3 regions of the Martinezella sp. CNPSo 3890 genome follow, and region 3 is predicted to be linked to each of the others. Evidence: predicted binding sites of a transcription regulator. Region 3 holds the regulator's gene; each other region holds the start of a gene.
What was found. Region 3 encodes PhoB, which activates phosphate uptake and scavenging genes when phosphate is short. Its sites were predicted from a motif close to TGTCATNNANCTGTCAT; they were not measured.
Positions count from the first base shown of each region.

Region 1: a site for PhoB is predicted at 2,227-2,243, ahead of AC13RC_RS18945 (inorganic phosphate transporter). Genes of this name have one in related genera too.
Region 2: a site for PhoB is predicted at 1,910-1,926, ahead of AC13RC_RS03300 (acid phosphatase). Genes of this name have one in related genera too.

Region 1 is NZ_JBXSOR010000007.1:262,299-266,798, reverse strand. It holds gene AC13RC_RS18950 (Ros/MucR family transcriptional regulator) at 1-362, shown strand, start outside; gene AC13RC_RS18945 (inorganic phosphate transporter) at 572-2,179, opposite strand; gene AC13RC_RS18940 (GCG_CRPN prefix-to-repeats domain-containing protein) at 2,421-2,729, shown strand; gene AC13RC_RS18935 (hypothetical protein) at 2,802-3,428, opposite strand; gene AC13RC_RS18930 (CbtA family protein) at 3,463-4,203, opposite strand; gene AC13RC_RS18925 (CbtB domain-containing protein) at 4,216-4,425, opposite strand.
Region 2 is NZ_JBXSOR010000001.1:664,450-668,949, forward strand. It holds gene pssA (CDP-diacylglycerol--serine O-phosphatidyltransferase) at 1-145, opposite strand, end outside; gene AC13RC_RS03295 (phosphatidylserine decarboxylase) at 166-864, opposite strand; gene AC13RC_RS03300 (acid phosphatase) at 1,171-1,869, opposite strand; gene AC13RC_RS03305 (ABCB family ABC transporter ATP-binding protein/permease) at 2,003-3,889, opposite strand; gene AC13RC_RS03310 (LysM peptidoglycan-binding domain-containing protein) at 4,093-4,500, opposite strand, start outside.
Region 3 is NZ_JBXSOR010000001.1:24,813-29,312, reverse strand. It holds gene AC13RC_RS00155 (aspartate aminotransferase family protein) at 1-1,184, opposite strand, end outside; gene AC13RC_RS00150 (GcrA family cell cycle regulator) at 1,609-2,136, shown strand; gene phoB (phosphate regulon transcriptional regulator PhoB) at 2,226-2,909, opposite strand; gene phoU (phosphate signaling complex protein PhoU) at 2,941-3,654, opposite strand; gene pstB (phosphate ABC transporter ATP-binding protein PstB) at 3,705-4,500, opposite strand, start outside.

The sequences.
Region 1 (4,500 bases), on a different contig from region 3:
TCAGCCATAATGCCATCCCTGTTCACAGCCTCCCCAGGCTTATCAAGGATATTCACGAGGCGCTGCAAACGTTGGATGGGTCGGCTTCGATCGTCGATCGAAGCAACTTGGTGCCGGCGGTGGATTTGAAGAAATCGGTGACAAACGACTACATCGTCTGCCTCGAAGACGGCAAACGCTTCAAGACCCTGAAGCGCCATTTGCGCGTGCATTATGGCATGACGCCCGAGGAATACAGACAGAAATGGGGACTTGCTCCCAACTATCCGATGGTTGCGCAGAATTACGCCAACCGTCGCTCGGAACTTGCCAAGATTTCCGGCCTCGGTGCGAACGGCAACAAGAGGGAAGGCGTCGGCTGAAGCAATCCGCAAACAGGCGCCTCATGCGCTCCTGACGGCTCGGCTTCGATGCTCCGTGGGAATGCAGGCGGATCTCGCGAACGCTTTCGATGCGTTTTGCGATGCCGGCCGCAGTGCCGCGTCTGCCGGCGGAATGCTGCAAATGAAATGACGCCCCGTCAGGGGCGCCATAGTCTTATCGAAAATGTTCGACGCCTTTATCGCGACGATTAGAAGACCTGGCGCAGCACGACGAACAGCACGAAGGCAAGCGCGATCGAAGCTGGCAGCGTCAGGATCCAGGCCATCAGCATGTTGCGAACGGTCGACCATTGCAGGCCGGAACCGTTGGCGGCCATGGTGCCGGCGACGCCGGAGGACAGGACGTGCGTGGTCGAGACCGGCAGGCCGAGATGGTCGGCAGCACCGATCGTCAGCATGGCGACGACTTCGGCGGCAGCACCCTGGCCGTAAGTCAGATGCGTCTTGCCGATCTTTTCGCCGACGGTGACGACGATGCGCTTCCAGCCAACCATCGTGCCGAGGCCGAGTGCCAGTGCCACGGCGACCTTCACCCAGAGCGGAATGAACTTGGTCGCGTGATCGACGGCGGCGTGATAGTTCGTAACGGCCTTCAGGTCGTCGGCGCTCATCGGCAGCAGCTTTTGCTTGTCGATCAGCTTCAGCGATTCACCGATCAGGTAGATGTCGTTACGAACGTTGCTGACGAGGCCGTTCGGCAGCTTCTCGACGCTCGGATAAGCGGCGATCTCGGCGCTGGTGGCGTGAATGTAGGCCTGAAGTGCCGGCGTGGTCGCATCCGACCAGATCTTGCTCTTGACAGCATCGCTGACCGCAGCCTTCGGATCGGCCGGAGCGGCAACGCCGGGCTTCACATACTTGCCAAGCACGGTCTCGACCTGCGTTGAGGCAGCCTTGTAAGCCTCGAGATAGTTGACATCGGGTGTGCGGTTCAGCGCAAAAGCCGTCGGCACCAGGCCGATGAGGATAAGCATGATGAGGCCCATGCCCTTCTGCCCGTCGTTCGAGCCGTGAGCGAAGCTGACGCCGGTGCAGGTGAAGATCAGCAGGCCGCGGATCCAGATAGGCGGCGGCGTATTGCCCTTCGGCGCTTCATAAAGCTCCTTATTGCGGATCAGCACCTTGGCGACCAGCAGCAATATTGCAGCTGCGGCAAAGCCGATGATCGGCGACAGGAGCAGCGACATGCCGACGCTGCTTGCCTGCGACCAGTCGACACCGCTGGTGGCGGAGCCGGCGGGTGCCAGGAACTGGTTGGCGAGGCCGACCCCGATGATCGAGCCGACGAGCGTATGCGAGCTCGAGGCCGGCAGGCCGAGATACCAGGTGCCGAGGTTCCAGATGATGGCGGCGGTCAATAGGGCGAAGACCATGGCGAGACCGGAGCCGGAGCCGACTTGCAGGATGAGTTCGACCGGCAGCAGCGCCAGGATGCCGAAGGCGACGGCGCCCGACGAAGTGAGAACACCGAGGAAGTTGAAGAAGCCCGACCAGATGACGGCGAATTCCGCCGGCAGCGAGCGCGTATAGATGACAGTGGCGACGGCGTTGGCAGTATCGTGGAAGCCGTTGACGAATTCGAAGCCGAGCGCGATCAGCAGCGCCAGGCCGAGTAGGATCCACGGAACGGCGGCAGCTTCGGCGAGGTCGCTGCCAAGGGCATAGCCGACATAGGCAAGGCCGGCCAGCACGACGACACCGAAGATCGGCAGAAACCATTTTGCCGAACTACCGGCGCCGTGAATTGGATGGTTGGCATTGCCACCCTCCGAAGTGTTTGAAGCGAGGTCGACCATCCCAAACTCCTTTATGGCAATTGATATCGTTGGTGTAAGCCTCCTTCATGAAACTCTCGTGACGCGCGAGTAGGTTGCGGCTGGCCGCAAATACCGGCAACAGGACGCTTTTTGGGGCTGCGGTCAGGCGTTTGGTCTGATCTTGATTTCGCCGTCAAATGGCCTTTTTCGGTTCAGCCGGCGTTCATACCTCAAGGGGTTAAATCCCGCATGTAAGGGACTTGGATAGAGGGCCATCAAAATGAGATCGTCCGTGATTGCCATCGCTGCCTTGTTTGGCAGCCTGGTTGTATCTTCGGCAGAGGCAATGCCTATCCCAGCCGTTGGGACAGCGGCCTCAGCGCCGATCGTGAAAGTTGACTATGCCTGCGGTCGTGGCTGGCACCTGACGCGCTGGGGCGAATGCCGCCCCAATCGCTGGGGTCCGCCGCCCCGGCGCTGGGGTTACTACAGGCCGCCACCGCCGCCGCCATGGGGTTGGCACGGCCATCGCCATCATCGCGATGGCTGGCGCGATGACCGTTGGCGCGATCGCCCGCGTTACTGGTAAGATCAGAAACACCGCCGCACTTCGCGGCGGTGTTTTGTTAAGGCCAGCTCGAGGAACAGTGCGCGGCGGTTCCTAAGATTGAGCTTGCGGCCGTAATGCGCGCGCGCCTAGCCATAGCCCTGCAAGTACGAACAGGCTGGCCGATAAGATCGCAGCAAGGCTTTTCGCATGAAGCGCGATATCGGCAAGCTTCGGCCGGATGAGATCGGCCGTATTGAAATTCTCGCCGCTGAATTTGCACAGGATGAGCGAGAGGTTGTTGCGCACGAGTGCCAGATCGATATCGGAGACGAGGTCGTCGACCGGTTCCTTTTCCACTTTCATGGCACGCATCTGCAGCAGCACTGCTTTTGCAGCCGCAAGATAGGCGTGCGAACATTCGTTGAAAGGGCTTTCCTCGTCGCTGACGCTGCCTGGCATCACGCCCCATAGGCAATAGGCACGCTGGATCTGCGCGAAGTTCAGGAGACGGCGGAAGGTTTCGTCGGTATCCGATATGCTCTCGGCAAGCGAAATGATCCGCCCGTAATAGGGAGAGATCACAGCCATCTCGCCATGGGTGAGACTGGGAATCGGAATGCCGGCCTGGCTGCCGGAGGAGCCGCTGCCATGTGCGGCAACCGAAACTGGCCAACCTGCAACGATGAGACAGAAGATTGCAAACAGGACGCCACTTGGATACAGGCGTCTCCCGCGCATGTTGCCATGCGCGGGATGCGATCTATTTACCACACTAAACCCGGCGTAGGGCCGCATTGCCGTAACGTGTCTGCGGCAACTGACGTTCCGCCCAGGCTCCGAAGGCAAGGCCGAGCGTCGTCCAGAGAATGGCGTGCATGCCGAGCGAGGTGACGCGGAAGCGCCAGAGCACGACGGCGGAAAATTGCTCGGGCACTTCGTTGATGGGGGGAAGCAGATATTGGATCAGCGCGATGAAGACGATGTAGCCAATGCCGGCAATGATCGCACCGTTCCAGGAACCATATCGCGCTGCCAGCCTGCGACCGAAGCCCACCGCGACGACCATGCCGACGACGGAGGCAACGATCATGATGAAGAACAGTTCCGTTCTCGCGCCGATCGTATCGGGATTGCCGACGGCCGGTGGGTTTGCCGGATACTTGAGATCGGGCACGAGCGAAATCGTCACGAAAGCGGCGAGCGCGAGCAGCGCTGCCGTGCCGCGCGCACCCAAGGGGCTGATGCGGCCGTAGATGAAGGAGAAAACCAGCGCGAACAATCCGCCGATTGCGGTGGAAAAGATCACGCTGCCGGTGAAGAGGCCGATGCCCGCCTGCGTAGCGCGGCTGACAATCTCTGGTTCAGGAGCTTCGCCGGCCGCCTGCGCGGCCTTTTCTTCAAACCCGATGGCCCAGTCGACCAGCGGTTCGCCGAAGATGTGGGCAAAAGCAAAAACGAAAATACCGGTCAAGGCCCCGACGATCATGCCGCGGAGCAAAAGACGTCCAACCATGTGCTTGACCCCTTAGTGGCAGGGGAAGCCGAGCAGGTGGCGGGCATCATGCACGAATTCGTGCACATACATGCCCGAGAAGAGCGAGGTCGCGCCTTCTTCTGCGCCGATGAAATAGATCGCAAGCAGCATCAGCAGGCCGGCAAAAATAGCCCAGGGCAGGATTTGGCCGAGCGGAATCGGCTGTGGAACTGCGGTTGGGGCGAAAGTGGTGTCGGACATTGTATTTCCCTCTTTAAGAAAAGCGCGTTCCATTTGCGGAAGGGTTCTTGCGGGAAGGGTCTGGCTCTCGGAGGG
Region 2 (4,500 bases), 640 kb from region 3:
GGCGAATGCCCGTCAGGCCTGAGCAGATCGCCAGCACGGTGATCATGTTCGGCACAATCAGCCGCAACGGAATTTCCCGGAGACGCGGTCCACGCGCTTCGTCATTGGGCCCGTGCGGCTCGAAAGGCGGAAAAGGCGTCTTCATCTCGCTCGTGTTCCTACACTTCAGCTGCGGCGGCTAAGGGTTGCGCCCTTGGCCGAGCCGAATTCGGCAATGACGGTTTCGCCGGCGATCGCCCGCTGGCCGACGGCAACGCGCGACGAAGCGCCTTCCGGCAGGAAGACATCGAGGCGCGAGCCGAAGCGGATGAGGCCGATGCGTTCGCCGGCATCCAGCGGCTCGTTCGGATGGACGAAGCAAAGAATGCGGCGGGCAACGAGGCCGGCAATCTGCACGACGCCGATTTCGCCATGCTTCGTTTCGATCACGAGGCCGTTGCGTTCATTCTGTTCGCTGGCCTTGTCGAGTTCGGCATTGAGGAAGCTGCCCTGGCGATAGGCGACGTTGGTGATGCGACCGCGCATCGGCGAACGGTTCACATGGCAATCGAAGACGTTCATGAAGATCGAGATACGCAGCATCGGCTGGCTGCCGAGATTGAGCTCGGCCGGCGGCGTCACCATCTGCACGCTCGAAACCTTGCCGTCGGCAGGCGATATCGCCAGATCATCGTCCTGAGGCGTCATACGTTCGGGATCGCGGAAGAAATAGGCGCACCACAGCGTCAGGATCAGGCCGATCCAGAAGAGCGGCTTGAAGATCCAACCGAGCACCAGCGACGCGACGAAGAAGCCTGCAACGAAGGGATAGCCCTCCTTGTGTATGGGAACGATGACGTTGCGTACGCTGTTCATCAAGCTCATCTATGGCCTACTCCGTTAGGGCATGCTCACCAGGAACCGGGCTCCGGTTCTTCGGCAAGATCATGCCAGTCAAAAGAATGAGAACAAGATAAGCGGTCTTGCTCTGAATACCAGTCGAGCGTGACTACAGGCAAACTCTGTCATGGGCAATGCTTTCGCGCGCTCGTCCTCAACGCAATCCGCGTCGAGCAAGATGCCAACGTTCCCCTGACTTGAAAAGTGCAGCCTGTGGAAACCCGTGCGGGACGCAATGAAAAGGCCGCCGATGGCGGCGGCCTCCTGTGTCCCGCGTCGGCCGATCGGAAATCAGAGGCCGAGAGCGGCGCGCAGTTCAGCCTTGGCGCCCTCATACTCGGTCTTGTAGTCCTCATGCGTCATGATGGTTTCGGCGATGACGGTGCCTGCAATGCGGCCGGCTTCGATATCGGAAGCATAGTGGATGCCGCCGACGATACGGTTATGGCCGTATTCCCAGGCGCGAGCCATGATGGCGGCGCGCTTTTCCGGCACCATGTTGGCAAGCACGATGCCCATCAGCGTGCCGACCGTGGTGTGGCCGGATGGATAGGAGCCGGACTTGGAGAGCGGCACGATCGGCTTGACCAGATCGCTGTAGAGATGGGGGCGCGGACGCTTCCAGACATCCTTGGCGGGATCGACGACGGCGCCTTCGGTCTCGACGACGCGATCGAAGAAGGCCGAAAACTTCGGCAGGTTTTCCTTGGTGAATTTCGGATTGTCGATGACGTCGGAGAAGCGCCAGACGTTCTCTTCGGCATCGGCCACGGCGCGAGCCCCCATTTCCGGCGTGCGGGTCACCTGGATCGTCAGGATTTCGCCGAGCTCAGCCTTCATCTGTGCGGAATCATTGGCGGGCGGAGGCGGCAGCAGATCGAGGAGGTTGATCTCCTTGGCATCGGTGAAAGGCTTGGCATCTTCGGCGAAAACCGGCGAGGCCAGGCCGACGACGAGCAACAGGCTGAAAGCTTTGGCAAAACTACGCATTTGAGGGGCTCCGTTGAAAAGACCCTCGTACCTAGCAAGCTGTCATCTCAGTCTCGTGACAACAATCGGTGCATAACCGCTGCGCACCCGATGCTGTCATGGGCGGTGGAGTTCCACGCTTCCACGGGTTTTCTCAGCTTGCAGGCGCCAGTCGGTCGACAACGCCGAGATCGTCGTTTTCGCGTACCTGTTTCAGATGCTCCTCCGCCTGCGTTGCCTCGCGCTGGCGGCTCCACATGGACGCATAAAGCCCGTTCCGCGCCAGAAGCTCGGCATGTGTGCCGCGCTCGGCGATCACGCCGCTTTTCAGCACGATGATCTCATCCGCTCCGATGACGGTCGACAGGCGGTGAGCGATGACAAGCGTCGTACGGTTCTTGGAGACGACGTCGAGGGCTGCCTGTATTTCGCGCTCGGTCGTCGTATCGAGCGCCGAGGTCGCCTCGTCGAGGATCAGGACCGGCGGCGCCTTGAGAATGGTGCGCGCGATCGCGACGCGCTGCTTCTCGCCGCCAGACAATTTGAGGCCACGCTCGCCGACCTTGGTCTCGAAGCCTTCCGGCAGATTGCGGATGAACTCGCCGATCTGCGCGATCTCCGCGGCCGCGGTAACTTCCCCTTCGCTGGCGCTCAGACGGCCATAGCGGATGTTGTAGGCGATGGTATCGTTGAAGAGCACGGTATCCTGCGGCACCATGCCGATGACCTTGCGCAGGCTCTTCTGCGTGACGGCTCGCAGATCCTGACCGTCGATGGTGATCGTACCGCTCTGCACATCGTAGAAACGATAGAGCAAGCGCGACAGCGTCGATTTACCGGCGCCCGAAGGCCCGACCACGGCGACCGTCTTGCCAGCCGGCACCTCAAAGGAGATGCCCTTCAAGATCGGCCGCGCCGGATCATAGGCGAAATGCACGTCCTTGAACGTGATCGCGCCATTGCCGATGACGAGCTCCTTGGCGTCAGGCGCGTCGACCACCTCGGGCTTGACCTCGAGCAGGTCGAACATTTCCTCGATATCGGTCAGGCCCTGGCGTATTTCGCGATAGACGAAGCCGATGAAGTTGAGCGGCACGGAGAGCTGTAGCAGCATGGCGTTGATGAACACGAAGTCGCCGACCGTGTGATGGCCGTTCAAGACGGACCAGCCCGACATGACCAACATCACCGTCGTGCCAAGGCCGAAGATCAAGCCTTGGCCGAAGTTCAGCCAGCCAAGCGACGTCCAGACGCTGGTGGCTGCCTTTTCATATCGCTCCATCGATTGATCGAAGCGTCTGGCTTCCATCTCCTCGTTGCCGAAATATTTGACCGTCTCGAAGTTCAGCAGCGAATCGATCGCCTTGGTGTTGGCGTCGGTATCGCTGTTGTTCATCGTCCGGCGGATGGAGATACGCCAGTCGCTCGCCTTGACGGTGAACCAGATATAGAGCCAGACCGTGACGGCCGTGACGGCGAGATAGGGAAAGCCATAGCCGCGCCAGAAGATGATGGCGGTCAGCAGGAATTCGATGAAGGTCGGAAACGTGTTGAGGATCGTGAAGCGGACGATTGTCTCGATGCCCTTGGTGCCGCGCTCGATGATGCGCGAGAGGCCTCCGGTCTTGCGCTCCAGATGGAAACGCAGCGAGAGCTCGTGCATGTGCACGAAGGTTCTGTAGGCGAGCTGGCGCACCGCATATTGGCCGACGCTCGCAAACAGGGCATCGCGCAGCTGGTTGAGGCCGAGCTGGATCAGACGCGTCGCGTTCGTGGCGATGATCAAAGCGATGGCGCCGACCAGGAAAGCAGGCAGAATGCCTTGCATGTCGACCTTGCCGTTCAGCGCATCGACGGACCATTTGAAGAAGTAGGGGACCAGCAGCAGGAAAAATTTCGACACTAACAGGAAGACGGTCGCCCAGACCACCCGCATTTTCAGATCCATGCGCCCGCTCGGCCACATATAGGGCCAGAGATTGACGATCGTGTTCAATGGATTGCTGGAATCCGCCGATATGGTTTTCTTCTGGCCTGCCATGTCCGTCTCCGGCGAATGATTGGGCAGCCGGATGTGGCAGCGTTTGCACAGCCGACTGGCAAGCCTTCATGGCCAAGACATGGCCGTTGTGGGAAGGCTATGGGGTCGGGCGACGCTTATACTATTTTCATGCGGTATAAAAGCAGCGGCCAGGCGTTGATGAGCCTGGCCGCTGCCAATGTTCACGATGGGCTGTCGTTGCGCTAGAGGTGCTCGCCCGAAAGCCGCTTGCGGTGAAGCTCCTCGGCATTCGGCAATGCATCCTTCGGCAGACCGAAGACCTGACCCGGCAGGATGCGGTCCGGATTGTTGATCTTGTCCTCGTTGGCCAGATAGATCGTCGTGTAGCGCACGCCCGCACCGTAGATGCGGCGTGATATCTGCCACAGCGTATCGCCGCGACGGATGATGACGGCATTGGTGTCCTGCGACAGCGGTGCCTGTTCGAGCGTCTTCGGGCCACTGTCGTTGGATGAGACCTCTGTGTTCGGCTGCGCCGGTGCCGTCTGAGCAGGCTGCGTGATAACAGCGATCATCTGTTCGAGCCCAGGCAGCGCCGCGCCGACCGATTTCGGATCTTTCGGCAAAGCCAGCAAGGTGGCAAGCGCCTT
Region 3 (4,500 bases):
GTGCGGGCAGCGCGCGCACGCTCGGCGGCACGCTCCAGGCGGGCAAGACCTTCGCGTGCTTCTTCGGCGGTGACGACCAGCGGCGGCAGAAGGCGGATGACGTTATCGCCGGCCGGCACGCCGAGCAGATGCTCGGCACGGATAGCCTGCAGCAGCTCTGCCTGCGGAATGGCCGCCTTGATGCCGAGCATCAGACCTTCGCCGCGAACGTCCTCGATGATGTCAGGAAAACGATCCTTGAGCGAGGCGAGCCCCTGGCGGAAGACCAGCGAGACATCGCGCACATGCTGCAGGAAGCCTTCGGCAAGCACGATATCGAGAACGGCATTTCCGACCGCCATAGCAAGCGGATTGCCGCCATAGGTCGAGCCGTGCGTGCCCGCCTTCATGCCTGAGGCGGCTTCTGCCGTCGCAAGGCATGCACCGAGCGGGAAACCGCCGCCGATGCCCTTGGCGACAGCCATGATATCAGGCTTGATGCCGGCCCATTCATAGGCGAAGAGCTTGCCAGTGCGGCCGACGCCACACTGTACTTCGTCGAGGATCAGCAGCAGGCCATGTTCGTCGCAGATCTCACGCAGCCCGCGCAGGAATTCGTTGGTGGCCGGACGGATGCCGCCCTCGCCCTGGACCGGCTCGATCAGGATTCCGGCCGTCGCATCCGTGATGGCGGCGCGCACGGCATCGAGATCGCCGAATTGTACCTGATCGAAACCCGGTGCCTTGGGTCCGAAGCCCTCGATATACTTCTCCTGGCCGCCTGCGGCGATGGTCGCGATGGTGCGGCCGTGGAAGGCGCCCTCGAAGGTGATGATGTGGAACTTTTCGGGATGCCCCTTGGCGAATTGATAGCGCCGCGCCGTCTTGATGGCGCATTCCAGCGCCTCGGCGCCCGAATTGGTGAAGAATACCTTGTCGGCGAAGGTCGCTTCCGTCAGCCGCTTCGACAGCTTCTCCTGACCTGGCACCTCGTAGAGGTTCGACAGGTGCCAGACCTTGTCGGCCTGGGCCTTCAATTCGGCGACGAGATGAGGATGGGCGTGACCGAGCGAGTTGACCGCGACGCCGGCTGCGAAATCGAGGTAGCGCTCGCCATTTTCGGTGACCAGCCAGACGCCCTCGCCTCGCTCGAACCGTAACGGAGCGCGCATATAGGTGTCATAAAGCGGCGTGGTCTCGGCCATGGCCATATCTCCTGATCACAACTTTAAGGACCGATCGCTTCGATTTGATGAAACGGGTCCGAAAAAATCAAAAATGCCGCCTTGCGGCGGCCTGGGCACTATTGATGTTTTGCACCGCGATGTCAACAAAACTGGCGTTTTAGCAGTTGCGAGAAAGCGCTTGCCGGCAAAAGAGATGGGTTGGGCGGCGCCTATGGCAGAAATGCCACGCCCGGACAGCAAGTTGGGGAAAACCTCGAAATCGATTCCTCAAGATTCCCGCGACTCTTGTCACGGAGTCAGCCTCACACTAGGTTAAAAAGCAATTGCTAGACTGCATGCGGCGGAACTAGTCACCACAATTTTAGAGCGTTTCGCGCCTCGTTCCCATGCGAGGCAATGGTGAGGGATTCTGCCATCGGAAACGCGACAGCGGAGACAGGGCATGAATTGGACAGACGAACGCGTCGAGAAGCTGAAAAAGCTATGGTCCGAAGGGTTGAGCGCCAGCCAGATCGCTGCGCAGCTCGGTGGCGTGAGCCGTAATGCCGTTATCGGCAAGGTGCACCGCCTGAACCTTCCTGGCCGAGCGAAGGCCGGCGGCACGGCAACCGCGACGCGCACGCCAAAGCGCAGTGCCGCGGCTCCTCGCGCAACGACCTACGGCTCGCGCGTCGCTACCCGCACCGTGGTCGCCCGCCAGCAGGGCGCAACCATGCTGAAGGAAGAGATCGAGATCGATTCCGTCAATGAAATTCAGTATCGCCCGGCATCGAACGTCGTCGTTCCGATCTCCCGCCGCCTCGGCCTGACGGAGCTGACGGAACGCACCTGCAAATGGCCGGTCGGGGACCCGCTGAAGGACGACTTCCACTTCTGCGGCAATGACAGCCCGGATTCGTCGCCCTACTGCACCTATCATCAGCGCATGGCCTACCAGCCAGTGCATGACCGCCGCCGCAACAACGGCTGAAAGTTACCGCAAGACAAAGAGAAACGGGCCCCTCGAGGCCCGTTTTTCTATTTCCGCCGCTATTTAGTAACACCCGAGCGGCAAGCCGCTCAGGCTTCCATGGAATAGCCCGCGCCGCGAACGGTGCGGATGACATCCTGCATATTGGAGAAATTGAGCGCCTTGCGCAGACGGCCGACATGGACGTCGACAGTGCGTTCATCGACGTAGATATCGTGCCCCCATACGCCATCGAGCAGCTGCGAACGCGAGAAGACGCGGCCTGGCGAAGACATCAGGAACTCCAGCAGGCGGAATTCTGTCGGCCCCAGCCGGACTTCGCGGCTCTTGCGGTGGACGCGATGGGTTTCGCGGTCCAGCTCGATATCGCCGCAACGCAGCACCGTGGAGAGAACCTCCGGGCGGGCGCGCCGCAGCATCGCCTTGACGCGGGCCATCAGCTCCGGCGTCGAGAACGGCTTGACGACGTAATCGTCCGCGCCGGTCGAAAGTCCGCGCACGCGCTCGCTTTCCTCGCCGCGGGCCGTCAGCATGATGATCGGCAGGCGCTCCGTCTCCGGCCGCATACGCAGCCGGCGGCAGAGCTCGATGCCGGACACGCCGGGGAGCATCCAGTCGAGGATCAGGAGATCGGGGATGCGCTCCTGGAGACGCAGCTCGGCCTCATCGCCTCTGAGGATGGTGTCGACCTCGAAGCCTTCGGCCTCAAGATTGTAGCGCAGCAGAACGCTAAGCGCTTCCTCGTCTTCTACAACAGCAACTCTCGGAACCATGCGCCTATGGTCTCCTTTCTTCGCTTCCAGATTATTCCGTCACTGCGCCGACGGTGTTGGCGGTATCGTCCTTCGGGCGCTCGCCTTCCGGCTGAGCACCGGTCGCCATGTAATAGATCGTCTCGGCGATGTTGGTGGCATGGTCGCCGATGCGCTCGATGTTCTTGGCGCAGAAGAGAAGATGCGTGCAGGTGGTGATGTTGCGCGGATCTTCCATCATGTAGGTCAGCATCTCGCGGAAGAGCGAGGTGTACATGGCGTCGATTTCCTCGTCGCGTTCGCGGATCGACACGGCCTTGTCCGGCGAGCGGGTGGCGTAGACATCAAGAACTTCCTTGAGCTGGCTCAGTGCCAGTTCGGAGAGGTGTTCGATGCCACGAGCGAGACGACGCGGCACGCCCGTGCCCTGAACGGCGATGACGCGCTTTGCGGTATTCTTGCCGAGATCACCGACGCGCTCCAGATCGGAGGCGATGCGGATCGAGCCCATGATTTCGCGCAGGTCCGCTGCCATCGGCTGACGACGAGCGATGGTGACGATCGCCTTGTCACCAACTTCGCGCTCGGCATGGTCGAGAACGACGTCGTCGGAGATGACCTTCTGGGCCAGGGCCGCGTCGCTGTTGACGAGAGCGCGTACGCTGTCGCTAACCATCTGCTCGGCCAGGCCGCCCATTTCGGCAATGCGGCGCGTCAGAAACTTCAGGTCTTCGTCATAGGCAGAGAGAATGTGAGTGGAGACCATTTTTCTATCCTCAAGTGAACTGTGTGAAAGGAGCCGCGCGCCTGCCATCATCAACCAAAACGGCCCATGATGTAATCCTGCGTGCGGAAATCGTCGGGATTGGTGAACATCTTATCGGTGTCGTTCTCCTCGACCAGGTGGCCGAGATGGAACATTGCGGTACGCTGCGAGACGCGGGCGGCCTGCTGCATGGAATGCGTCACGATGACGATGGTGAAATTCTCCCGAAGCTCGTGGATGAGATCCTCGACCTTGGCGGTTGCGATCGGATCGAGCGCCGAGCACGGCTCGTCCATCAGGATCACCTCGGGGCTGACCGCGACGGCGCGCGCGATGCAGAGGCGCTGCTGCTGGCCGCCCGACAGGCTCGTGCCGGCGTCATGGAGCCGATCCTTCACCTCACCCCATAGACCGGCCTTCTGCAGACTGGTTTCGACGATATGCTCGAGATCGGCCTTTGAGCGATGCAGGCCATGGATGCGCGGGCCGTAGGCGACGTTCTCGTAGATCGACTTCGGAAACGGGTTGGGCTTCTGGAAGACCATGCCGACGCGGGCGCGCAATTCCACGACATCGATGCTGTCGTCGTAGACATCCTGATCGTCGAGCGTGATCTTGCCGGTGACGCGGCAGGTCTCGATGGTATCGTTCATGCGGTTGAGGCAGCGCAGGAAGGTGGACTTGCCGCAGCCGGATGGGCCGATCAGAGCCGTCACCGTATTGGCGCGGATCTTCAGATTGACGTCGAAGAGCGCTCGCTTGTCGCCGTAGAACACAGAAACGTCCTGGCCGATCATCTTGTAGGGGATCGTGGTCATCTTCTTGGCCAAGGCTCTTTCGCTGGCA